4 regions of the Vibrio diazotrophicus genome follow, and region 1 is predicted to be linked to each of the others. Evidence: predicted binding sites of a transcription regulator. Region 1 holds the regulator's gene; each other region holds the start of a gene.

The links. The regulator PurR, encoded in region 1, represses purine synthesis genes. The targets are predictions, from matches to a motif close to TNANGNAAACGTTTNCNTNA.
Region 2: a site for PurR is predicted at 1,853-1,872, ahead of glpX (class II fructose-bisphosphatase). Genes of this name have one in related genera too.
Region 3: a site for PurR is predicted at 1,374-1,393, ahead of AAGA51_RS18485 (formate--tetrahydrofolate ligase). Genes of this name have one in related genera too.
Region 4: a site for PurR is predicted at 1,354-1,373, ahead of glyA (serine hydroxymethyltransferase). Genes of this name have one in related genera too.

Annotation. Positions count from the first base shown of each region.
Region 1 is NZ_CP151842.1:2,028,695-2,031,883, reverse strand. It holds gene AAGA51_RS09260 (TfoX/Sxy family DNA transformation protein) at 1-494, opposite strand, end outside; cyclic di-GMP riboswitch class I at 608-706, opposite strand; gene purR (HTH-type transcriptional repressor PurR) at 881-1,891, opposite strand; gene torD (molecular chaperone TorD) at 2,173-2,820, opposite strand; gene elyC (envelope biogenesis factor ElyC) at 2,965-3,189, opposite strand, start outside.
Region 2 is NZ_CP151842.1:216,822-220,010, forward strand. It holds gene pfkA (6-phosphofructokinase) at 1-721, shown strand, start outside; gene glpX (class II fructose-bisphosphatase) at 789-1,796, opposite strand; gene zapB (cell division protein ZapB) at 2,118-2,360, shown strand; gene metF (methylenetetrahydrofolate reductase) at 2,450-3,189, opposite strand, start outside.
Region 3 is NZ_CP151843.1:683,714-686,902, reverse strand. It holds gene AAGA51_RS18485 (formate--tetrahydrofolate ligase) at 1-1,345, opposite strand, end outside; gene elbB (isoprenoid biosynthesis glyoxalase ElbB) at 1,609-2,259, opposite strand; gene AAGA51_RS18475 (hypothetical protein) at 2,288-2,485, opposite strand; gene AAGA51_RS18470 (LysR family transcriptional regulator) at 2,607-3,189, opposite strand, start outside.
Region 4 is NZ_CP151842.1:857,783-860,971, reverse strand. It holds gene glyA (serine hydroxymethyltransferase) at 49-1,299, opposite strand; gene AAGA51_RS03920 (YitT family protein) at 1,647-2,246, shown strand; gene vexH (vibriobactin export RND transporter permease subunit VexH) at 2,344-3,189, opposite strand, start outside.

The DNA of each region.
Region 1 (3,189 bases):
AAACCAACAGTTGTGTTGTGAGTCTCTTGTACCGCTCTGAACGCGGCGAGTGCACCTTTTTGTTGAAGCATATCAACAGAATCGATGCCTGCTTTTTTCAGCATACGCTCTGTAGCCAGACGCATGTTAGGCAGATCTTTAAGGCGATCGGGTTTCGCTTTCGCTTGAGTTTCACGTTCTTGCTTTGCTGCTTCTAAAGCCTGTTTCGCCTCTTCAATAATCTGCTCTGGGGTTTCCCAAGCATTTTCAGGTAAAGCGAAATATTTTGTAACAACAGGGAAACCACGTTTCTTATAAACGTAAGGTTCATATCCTTGTTGCTGGAAATTTTTTGAGGAGTGATCATCTGCGCGAATGTGCAGTCGGTCGTTAACCACTAGAGCGAACATCGCGTCGTCGATGAAAATGCCGAACCCTCCGAACATAGAACGTGATTTCACACATCCTAGCTGCTCAAAAAGCCGCATTGAGTCTTTTAGTACTGGTTTATCCATGCTGTTAGTCTCGGTGTATTAACTAATACGCCACCAAATTCAGGTCCGAGAGAATAGCAAAAAAATACATGAAGTATGTCAATCAATAGTCAACTCATGTATAGATTTTTGCCATCGGCAACCCCGCTACCTACCAGTGATGAATGAACATCGTTTGGTTTAGGCCGGAGGCTTTGCGTCCCATCCTTTCAAATGGTTTGCCCTGTGCGTGACACTAGACTGAAAATAATAATCAAAAACTTGAATTAGCATCACATTTATGTGCGCTAAATGTGATTTTAGTTCAGAAAGTGAACTTTATGTTTACTGTTTTTATTACAATCGAAAAATTTTGCGAGAGACTTCTCGCAAGCCCTAGGAAGTTCTAGGGCTCTATTAAGTGTAACTTATTCTTTTGTGAGATCTTTTACTGTATCGCGTTCTACGATTTCTGGATGCATTTCAAAGATACGGCGTTCGTGTTCTTTGTCTTTAATGCGTTCTAGCAGGATTTCGAAAGCGTTTTTACCCACACGACGTTTCGGTTGGTGGATAGTTGTCAGTGGTGGTGAGAAGTACTCAGCCAATTCAATGTTGTCGTAACCAATGACAGAAATATCGTCAGGTACACGAACACCTTTCTGTTGCAGACGCGACATTAGACCCAGCGCCATGGTGTCGTTAAAACAGAACACTGCGGTTGGCATTTTATCCATTGCGATGATCTTATCGGCTGCTAAAACGGCAGTGTCGCACTCAAAGTTGCCTTCTAGAATCCAGTTATCATTTACTTCTAGATTGGCTTCGCCCATCGCGCGACGGAAACCAGCGATTCGTTCCTGGCAAGCCAGTTTGTTTAAATGGCCGCTGAGGCAAGCGATGTCTTTGTGTCCTCTGTCGATAAGGTACTTAGTTGCTAAGTAGCCACCTAGTTCAGAGTTGTCGATAATCTTGTCGGCTTTAGACGCTTCTGGACCCCAGTCCATAATAACTTTTGGAATGTCAGCATGTGCATTAAGCATTTCTGATAGTTCAGGAGTGAAGTCAGAACACATCACCAGAATACCATCGACACGTTTTTCAGCCAGCATTCGAATGTAGTCTCTTTGCTTCTCGTAAATACCACCCGTGTTACACAGAATTAGCGTATAACCTTGTCGGTAACAGTAGCTTTCTACGCCGTCGATAACTTCAGAGAAGAATAGGTTGGTGGATTGAGTAACCAACATACCGATAGTACGTGTTGTATTGCATTTCAAGCTACGTGCTACCGCACTTGGTGCGTAGTTTAGCTCTTTTACTGCTTCAAGAACTTTCTCTTGAGTTGCTTCTGCTACAAAGCGAGTTTTATTAATAACGTGTGATACGGTTGTGGTTGATACGCCTGCTAAGCGAGCAACGTCTTTAATCGTAGCCATAGATTTGTCCTGTTTTGACTGCTGATTTTAGCTAAATTTTATTAGGTCAAACAAACCCGATTACTGGCCGGATTCAGCAGCGGCGAAGTTGAAAAGCTTCTAGCCTAAAGTCACTAAAACACAAAAACCGCTTTGAAACAGCGGTTTGCGTTTTAAATAATGATTAATCATATTTTTGCTGTTGAGTTTAAACCGCAAACGGTTAGCTCGCAACGACAAATCATAAGCGCAAACTCAACGGTAGTCACAATTCATTGCCTAAAATGAGCTGTCGGCGAGAATCAGTCGCCAGTAAGGTAATGTAAATCAAGTTGTAGAAAAGCAACTAATAATACGGAGATTGAAGAATAAAACCCTAATTTGTCCACACTTGAGCAATGAAGAGAAAATTCTGGCACCCAGCTCAGTAAATGATTACGGATATAGTCTGCTTGAAACTGAAGTGCTTTCTCCATATGCGGCTCTTTTTCCAGTTCATTCGAACGGATAATTAGGTGGCCAAGAAAATCCAACTCGATAGAAAGATGATCATAAGACTCATCTGCCTGTTTCTGTACATGAACGCCATTTTGTTCCATCAGATCCGCAATCGCTTGTGCTGGGGATATATCAACAAGCTTAGATTTATCAAAATAGAGTGAAGCATAGGGTAGTGCAGAATTTTCATCACATTTTGAAAATAGATGATCAAAGCTGTTGGCTATTTGAATTTGAGCATCCTGTTGCTTGAGGAGCCGGTCGAGGACAGAAATGAACGTTTGGCTAGGTTCTGCTAAATGCGCATTCTCACCAAGACCTGCTAAGAAGCTATGAATCTCTGGGGAATCATAACGTGCTAACTCTTGTGTAGTGAGCTCATGAGTATACAGACCTGAAAGCCACCAATAAATTTCAGCACGTTTGTCATTGAATGCTTTAATTTCTTTCATCGCTTAGTTCCGGTTCAGCCTTTTTCTAAGTCTAAGCAATAATTGCGCTTTATATGAAATTTACTGATTAATTTGTTTGGAAATTGTGCTGTAAAGATAAGAAAAAACCCGCACTAGGCGGGTCTTAACAGAGTGTGAATATTACTACTGGTTTTGTGTTACGGTTTCTTCATAACCAGCGACATAGTCACGCAGACCCTGCCAAAGTTGACCTAAACTCTCGTGCCAGAATCGTTCTGTTTGTTCCAAATAACGTGCTTTAGGCGTGTACTTTTCCCAAGGTTGCGCGATGTTTACTTGCGCCAGAAAGTTGGTTGGCGCCGGAATGGGGTTTAGCCCAGCCGATTCAAACTCTTTAATTGCTCTTTC
Region 2 (3,189 bases), 1.5 Mb from region 1:
AGTACGTGAAAAAGCTATCGAAAACTTGAATAAGCACGGTATCGAAGCGCTCGTTGTTATCGGTGGTGATGGTTCGTACATGGGTGCTAAGAAACTGACTGAAATGGGTTACCCATGTATCGGTCTTCCGGGCACAATTGATAACGATATCGCAGGTACTGATTACACTATCGGTTACTTAACAGCACTTAATACTGTTATCGAATCTATTGACCGTCTACGTGATACTTCTTCATCTCACCAACGTATTTCTATCGTAGAAATCATGGGTCGTCATTGTGGTGATTTAACTCTGACATCTGCAATTGCGGGTGGTTGTGAGTACATCATTACTCCTGAAACAGGATTAGATATGGATAGCCTGATTTCAAACATTCAAGACGGCATCAAAAAAGGTAAGAAGCACGCAATCATTGCTCTTACTGAGTTGATGGTGGATGCAAATGTACTGGCGAAAGAGATCGAGAAAGCAACTAAGCGTGAAACTCGCGCAACAATTCTTGGTCACATCCAACGTGGTGGTAAACCAACAGCGTTTGACCGTGTATTGGCTTCTCGTATGGGTAACTACGCAGTTCACCTATTAATGGAAGGCCACGGTGGTCGTTGTGTTGGTATCCAAAAAGAAGAATTGGTTCACCATGACATCATCGATGCGATTGAAAACATGCGTCGTCCAGTTCGTACCGATCTTTACAAAGTGGCTGAAGAGTTATTCTAAGCAACGTTTGAAGACAAAGATTAAACACAAAAAGACCGCTAGTGCGGTCTTTTTTTATGCTTAATTCTTAGAGAATAATGTCGCGAATTTCTGCGTCTTTACGTTCTAAGTAGTGAATCGATTTGATACGACGAATAGTACGGCAACGACCACGAACCAACAGAGTTTCGGTTGTTGCAATATGGCCTTTACGCGAAATACCTTCTAGCAGATCACCTTTAGTGATACCTGTCGCTGAGAAGATAATATTGTCACTGCGCGCCATATCTTCCATCTTCAGAACCACGTTTGCTTCAACACCCATTTGTTTGCAGCGTTCAAGTTCGCTTGCGCCCCAAATACGGTTGTCTTCTGTGTCACCTTTCACTTGATGACGAGGAAGCAGACGTCCATGCATATCGCCGTCAAGAGCACGAATAACAGCAGCCGAAACCACACCTTCAGGTGCACCGCCGATGCAGTACATTGCATCCACTTCGCTATCTGGCATACATGTCAAAATAGAAGCTGCTACATCGCCGTCTGGCACAGCAAATACACGAACACCCATTTGCTGCATTTCCGCTATTACCGCGTCGTGGCGAGGTTTTGCAAGCGTTGTAACAACAAGCGTATCAAGTGATTTACCTAAAGCTTGAGCAATGTTTTCTAAGTTTTCTTTTAGCGGTTTATTCAGATCGATACAGCCTTTCGCACCCGGACCAACAACCAGTTTTTCCATGTACATATCTGGCGCTTTCAAGAAACTGCCTTTTTCGCCAGCCGCAAGTACCGCTAGTGCATTCGATTGTCCCATCGCCGTCATACGAGTGCCTTCGATTGGGTCAACGGCGATATCGACTTCATCACCACCTAAACCAACTTTTTCACCGATGAACAACATAGGAGCATCGTCGATTTCCCCTTCACCAATAACAATTTCGCCTTGGATTTCTGTTTGATTCAGTAGTGTACGCATGACTTCTACGGCTGCGCCATCAGCAGCATTTTTATCGCCACGACCAAGCCATTTATAACCGGCTAGTGCAGCACCTTCTGTGACTCGGGAAAAAGCCATTGCTAAATCACGTTTCATTTTCACTCCAACTCAGAACGATAGGGGATAATTTTGGGCGGCATTCTAACATAATAGTAGGAAAACGTTTGCTAATTAGCCTAGCAGAGAGTTGTATTGGATCAAAAGATAGTGAGATTTAACACGTTACTGGGCGTATTCCGATCGAGCTGTAGTCACTTTCTTAGATGAAAGTTAGCGTTAGGTAAAATTGCGCTGTTTTTTTAAGCGAATAGCGAAAAAGATCGAATATAGTGAGTGTTTCTCTGGGCTGGGCTGAGTAGAATGGGGCAATCAGTGACGTTTTGTCCATTGCAACCGAATCAATAAAGGGTAAGTACCATGTCTTTTGAAGTACTAGAACAACTAGAAGCAAAAATTCAAACTGCGGTTGACACAATCGCTCTACTGCAAATGGAAGTTGAAGAGCTTAAAGAAGAGAAGCAAAAGCTAGTAGAAGAAGCGAATGAGTTAAAAGCAAACCACGAAGCTTCTATTCAAAAAGCACAACAAATTCAACAAGAGCACGACCAATGGCAAGAACGCATCCGTAACCTGCTTGGCAAAATGGATGATGTGGAATAAGCCTACGCTTTTCACAAACAAAAAAACGCCGAAGATTATCGGCGTTTTTTTATGTTTCGAATATCCAGTTAGAACAGCTTTGTTTGATGTTAGCGAGTAGGGCGAACACCTAAAGTATGGCAAAGCGCATAAGTCATTTCTGCACGGTTTAGCGTATAGAAATGGAAGTCCTTTACGCCTTCGCGTGAAAGAACACGAACCATATCAATTGCCTGACTTGCACCTACTAGCTGGCGTGTCACAGGATCATCTTCCAAACCTTCGAATTGTTTTGCCATCCAGCTTGGTACTTTCACATTGTTTTGTGCAGCAAAGCGAGATGCTTGAGCAAAGTTAGATACTGGCAGAATACCCGGTACGATTTCCACATCAATGCCTGCCGCTACACAGCGGTCACGAAAACGCAGGTAGCTTTCTACATCGAAGAAGAACTGAGTAATGGCACGGTTTGCACCTGCATCGACTTTGCGTTTCAGGTTCAGTAAATCCGCTTGAGCACTTTTTGCTTCAGGGTGTACCTCTGGAAATGCCGCTACTGAGATATCAAAATCGTGGCGAGATTTCAGTAACTCAACCAGATCGGATGCGTACATTTCAGGTTTGCCACCGCCAGGAGGAATGTCACCTCGCAGGGCCACAATGTTTTGAATGCCGTTTGCCCAGTAATCATCAGCGATGTTGATCAGTTCTTCACGAGAAGCGTCAATACAGGTCAAGTGTGGCGCAGAAACAAGGCCAGTTTGCTCCTTGATTGCTTTGATGATCGAGTGGGTACGGTCACGTTCACCAGAGTTTGCACCATAGGTAACAGAGACAAACTTTGGTTGAA
Region 3 (3,189 bases), on a different replicon from region 1:
TTTCTGCAAGTTCTTTCGTGCCTTCACCACCTTTAACAAAACCCTCTGAAATCGACACTTCAACATCGTTTGGCAAAGCCTCGATAAGTTCAATAAGCTGCTGTAGTTCTTCGTTAGTATCTTGGGGGAAACGGTTAATCGCGACAACAGCAGGAATACCGTATTTATTAACGTTGTTGATGTGCCACTTTAAGTTCTCAAAGCCTGCGACTAAAGCAACTCGATCTGGTGCGAACAATGAGTCGGGGATAGCTTGACCCGGACGTAAATCGAATTGACCTGAGTTTGCTTTCAGACCGCGCAAGGTTGCCACAATAACAGCACAATCGGGTGTTTTACCCGATGCTTTTGCTTTGATGTTACAGGCTTTTTCAAAACCCATGTCAGAACCAAAACCGCCTTCTGTGACTGTGTATTCGGCTAAACGTGTCGCGATGTCATCGGCAATGATCGATGAATTGCCGTGTGCAATATTTGCGAAAGGTCCTGCATGGATAAGGGTAGGCACGCCTTCTAAAGTCTGCATTAACGTTGGTTTGATCGCTTCTTTCATGCTGACCGTCATCGCGCCAGCGACTTGCAAATCCTCTGTGGTCACTGGGTTACCATCAAAACTGTAGCCAATCACAATTTTGCCGATACGTTGACGCAGGTCTTTAAGGTCGGAAGCCAAGGCAAGAATTGCCATAAGTTCAGACGCTGCGGAAATATCGAAACCATCAGTACGTTCATAACCATTGATGGTTTTACCCATTTCGTTTTGGCCAACCGTTACCATGCGCAGCGCGCGATCGTTATGGTCAACAACACGTTTCCATACCACTTGGTGTGGATCGATTCGTAGCGCTTTAAGCTGTGTTCGACGTTCGAAATCTTCATAGCCGTTACGCTGCTCATGGTAGATACGAGCGTCGATAGCGGCAGAGGCTAGGTTATGGGCGGCGGTCACCGCATGAATATCACCAGTTAAGTGCAGGTTTAATTCTTCCATTGGAGCAACCTGCGAATAACCACCACCTGCAGCACCACCTTTAACGCCAAAGATAGGCCCCATAGAAGGTTGGCGTATACAAGCAAAAACCGACTGATTCAATTTTGCTAATCCCTGCGCTAAACCTATGGTTGTAACAGTTTTACCTTCACCGAGCGGTGTCGGTGTGATGGCCGTTACCAATACAAACTTGCCTACGGGTTTTTCATGCAATCGTTCTAAACATTTTAATGAGACTTTTGCTTTGTAATGGCCGTGACTTTCGTACTCTTCAGCACGTAATCCTGCTTTTTCAGCAACGGCATCAATGTGGCTCAATGGGGTGGAACGGCAAATGTCGATGTCTGATAGCATAAAATCCTCAGAATGTGTTTATGTTTAGTTGAGCAAACGTTTGCGTTGGCATGTTATCTAGAAATAAATCGATGTAAAGTGTTTTTGCGAGAGGATTGTTCGATTGCGGTGATTTTCAAAATTATGCTGATTTGTGTCAAGTCTCGGATAATATTTACTCACTGGAAATGATTAACAACCTTTATAAAGCAGCAAGGTGACCGAGATGATCACCTTGCTGTTGTCATTCTATAACGTCGAGCCATTTATGCCAGCGGTATTGACTATGCCAGCTCTATTAGCTTCTCAACCAGACGTTCGATACCTGATGCGGCTTCTGAAATACTGCCTGCCAACATATAAGCTGGCGTAGAAAGAACGTTGTGTTCATGGTCATAGACGAAGTCATCTACTGGGCAGTTGATGTGATCCCCCCCCATGTGATTGAAAGCGATGGCGGTATCTTTGTCATTCCCAATTGTGCCTTGCACGCCGTGCTCATAAATCATTGGAATAATGGTGGGGGCGATACACAGATACGCGGCTGGTTTACCAGATTGAGCGAATGCTCGACAAGCAGACGCAACATGAGCATTAATGGTGCACTCTGTGCCTTTAACTGCAAAATCAGTTAAGTTTTTTGCCGCGCCAAATCCACCGGGAAGGAGTAACGCATCGTAGTCGTCGGCTTTGAGTTTTTCTACATCGTCTATCTTGCCTCGAACAAGCCGAGCGGCCTCTACCAGAACATTGCGCTTTTCTGTCATCACTTCACCAGTCAGGTGATTGATAACATGCAGTTGTTCGATATTAGGCGCAAAGCAGTGCCAGCTTGCCCCTTGCTTCTCAATGGCATGGAGCGCTAAGACAGCTTCATGAATTTCTGAGCCATCGAAGACACCACAGCCACTTAAAATCACGGCTACTTTTTTCATCGACTTATTCCTTTTGTTAAGCAGGACTTTATTTAAGCTTACGACCTTTTTTCGCTTTGACTTGGTTTTCGGTAGATAATTTTAGCTGAGGATTGGTTGTTAGATCGTCGCACAGATCACAGCTCGAATTTTGCTCACTTTCACTTTGGGATTCTGTGTCACTATCTGGGTAATGTTTTACAACAAACGGAACAAGCATTACAGATGAAGGTAGGAAGTGTTTCATTGCTAATCCAATTGATCTCTAAACAGTGGTTAACAGGTTTTATATGTCGTTAATCGCTGATGTTTATTGTGCTAAATCAGTGAACAGGCCTTTTCTCGCGTTCACCTTTTATTGTTGTGACTCAGAATATACCTTCGTCCCAAACCGGTTTGTCTCTGCCCAATTTGTCCGCAACGAACTCCATAAATGCCCTTACTTTATGTGGAAGATGCTTACGTTCAGGAAACACGGCATAAATAGCGTGTTCGGGCAAAGAATAGGGCGTCATTATGGGCAGCAATTTTCCAGACAAGATGTCTTTGCTCACCAGAAAGGTAGGCAACTGACCCACACCTAAACCTTCGATGAGCGCGCGGCGGATCGCCTCACTGTTGTTCACAATAAAGTTCCCTTTGGGAATCACTTTAAACTCGTTGTGCGCTTGCTCGAATGTCCATTCACTGCCGCCTCTGAAATAGGAGTAAACAAGGCAGTTATGATCGATCAAATCAGAGGGCTTTTTCGGTGAGCCATTACGCTTTATGTATTCAGGTGATGCGCACAAGACGCTTTTGCAATTGACTAGACGCTTTGCCACCAGATTTGAGATAGGTAGGTTGCCAATACGAATGGCGAGGTCGAACTCTCCTTCGATTAAGTCGACCATTTGATCTTCTAGTTGTAGGTCGATAGTGACTTTTGGAAACTGCTCAAGAAATTCGGCA
Region 4 (3,189 bases), 1.2 Mb from region 1:
GATGCAAAAAAGGCCTGCATTGCAGGCCTTTTCCATATGTTCAAGCGATTAAGCGTAAACTGGTAGACGCTTACAGATATCAAGCACTTTTTGTTTTGTTGCTTCGATAACCGCTTCGTCGTTGATGTTGTCTAGAACATCACACATCCAGTTAGCCAATGCTTTCGCATCTTCCTCACTGAAACCACGGCGAGTGATTGCAGGTGTACCAACACGGATACCAGAAGTTACGAATGGGCTACGAGGATCGTTTGGCACTGAGTTTTTGTTTACAGTGATGTTCGCGGCACCTAGAGCTGCATCCGCTTCTTTACCTGTGATGTCTTTGTCGATTAGGTCAACAAGGAACAGGTGGTTTTCAGTACTGTTAGAAACGATTTTGTAACCACGTTCTTGGAACTGAGCAACCATTGCTTTTGCGTTCTTAACAACACGCTGTTGGTAAGCTTTGAATTCAGGTTCCATCGCTTCTTTGAACGCTACCGCTTTACCAGCGATAACATGCATTAGAGGACCACCTTGGCCGCCAGGGAATACTGCTGAGTTCAGCTTCTTGTACATCTCTTCACCAGCGTTTGAAAGAATCAAACCGCCACGTGGGCCTGCTAGTGTTTTGTGAGTTGTAGTAGTAACAACGTGTGCGTGTGGAATTGGCGTTGGGTATACACCCGCAGCAATCAGACCAGCAACGTGCGCCATATCAACAAACAGGTAAGCATCGACTTTGTCAGCGATTTCACGCATGCGTTTCCAATCAACGATTTGTGAGTAAGCTGAGAAACCACCGATGATCATCTTAGGTTTATGCTCAAGAGCAAGAGCTTCCATTTCGTCGTAGTTGATTTGACCCGCTTCGTCGATACCATAAGGAATCACGTTGTAGTGTTTACCAGAGAAGTTTACTGGTGAACCGTGAGTCAAGTGACCGCCGTGCGCTAGGCTCATACCTAGAACAGTGTCACCTGGGTTTAGAAGAGCCATGTACACTGCGCTGTTTGCTTGAGAGCCAGAATGTGGCTGAACGTTAGCGTACTCACAGCCAAATAGCTGGCATGCACGGTCAATTGCTAGAGATTCCGCTTTATCAACGTACTCACAACCGCCGTAGTAACGCTTGCCAGGGTAGCCTTCAGCGTATTTGTTTGTTAGCTGAGAACCTTGAGCTTCCATTACACGCGGACTGGTGTAGTTTTCTGAAGCGATAAGTTCAATGTGCTCTTCTTGGCGAAGAGTTTCTTCCTGAATGGCAGCGTATAGCTCCGGATCATAATCAGCGATGTTCATATCACGCTTAAGCATCTGTATCTCCTGACTCAGATTTGACTGAAAGTAGCAAAAAACCACACAACGACCAAAAGCAAACGTTTTCGTCACCGTAATATGGCGCGCATTCTACATAATTTGATTTATATCATAAAGCCCAAATTACAGAAATTATCATGCAGTTTTTTCATGTTGATTGACAACACCGCTCATCTTTTGCGCTTTTCAGATGAGTGTCTACATTTTCTTTACACTGTGTAAATTTGGGATTACATAGGTTTACCCTAATTTTTGTTCGCTAGCTACCGAAAAGATCAGGTTTTAATTAGTATCCACTTATTCTTTACCAATTACTTATTTTTTAGCAATTAGTGGCATCTTAAATGGAAACACATTCACGGAAGGAAGATTGGGTAGCGATCTTCACTGGCACCTTTATCGTGTCTCAGGGACTATTTTTTCTCAAAGCAGCCAATTTGATCACAGGTGGTACTGCGGGTTTAGCACTATTACTGACGCATGTATTCCCTTGGAGCTTCGGCGCACTCTACTTCTTCGTCAACATGCCCTTTTACCTGCTTGCATGGAAACGCTTTGGGGTTAGGTTCTCGGTCAACACGGCTATCTCTTGCGCTTTGGTTTCTGTCTTTACTGATCACTTGTCGAACTTCATCACTATCGAACACGTTGATCCCGCCTACTGCGCTTTAGCTGGCGGCCTTCTGACAGGGTTAGGTATGCTGATTCTGTTCCGCCACCGCTCAAGCTTGGGTGGTTTTAACGTGCTATGTCTGTTTATTCAGGACAAGTTCGGCATTTCGGTGGGCAAAACACAACTCGTTTTAGACTGCATCATTGTGTTTACTTCGCTGTTCTTCTTAACACCGTCAATTATTATCTTGTCTATCGCAGGTGCTGTTGTACTCAACATCGTATTAGCGATGAACCATAAGCCTTCGCGTTACTCGGTGAAATATATCTAGACACCGTGAAAGACAATTAGACGAAGTTGAACAAGAATTGAAAAACGAAAGCCCGCTATTTTGCGGGCTTTTTGATTTTGGGTTTAAGGCAAGGGGCTTAGTGAGTTGTTCGGCCTTTGTTATCGTGCCCCAACTCTCTGTTCAGTTCCGCTTCAACATGCCCCGGAGCTTGTGTCTTCGCTGAAATTAAACGGCACATTGCAGGAATAACAAACAAGGTAACCACGGTAGCGAATGCCATCCCGAAGAAAATAACCGTACCCACAGCCACACGGCTTTCATAACCAGCGCCAGTAGAGACAATCAGTGGAATAGAGCCAGCCAGAGTTGTAAATGCTGTCATTAGAATAGGACGAAGGCGTCGCGCAGAAGCATCCACAATCGCTTTTTCAAACTCAACGCCACGGTCGCGTAACTGGTTGGCAAACTCAACAATTAAGATACCGTTCTTGGTCACCATACCAATCAGCATCACCATACCTATTTGGCTATATACGTTCATTCCCTGCCCCATAATAAATAGGCCAAGGAAACCGCCGAACACCCCCATAGGTACAGTAAACATAATCACCATCGGGTTGATAAAGCTTTCAAACTGAGCGGCAAGCACCAAGTAAGCCACCAACAAGGCTAGTGCGAATACCACCGCAACACTCGACTGGTTTTCCTTAAAGTCTTTAGACTCACCGGAATAACTGACGGAGATGTCGATTGGCAATATTTCCAAAGCTTTTTGATCCATAAAATCCAGAGCCTGACCTAAGGTTGCCCCATCAGCTAAGTTCGCAGTAATGGTAATCGCTTTTTGCTTGTTGTAGTGTGACAGGCGAATAGCCGATGCCACTTCCTCAATTTTGGTCACGGTATCCAGAGTGACAAGATCGCCGTTTCCAGTACGCATATAGATTTGGCTTAAATCTGCAGCATTATTGAAGCTGTTTTC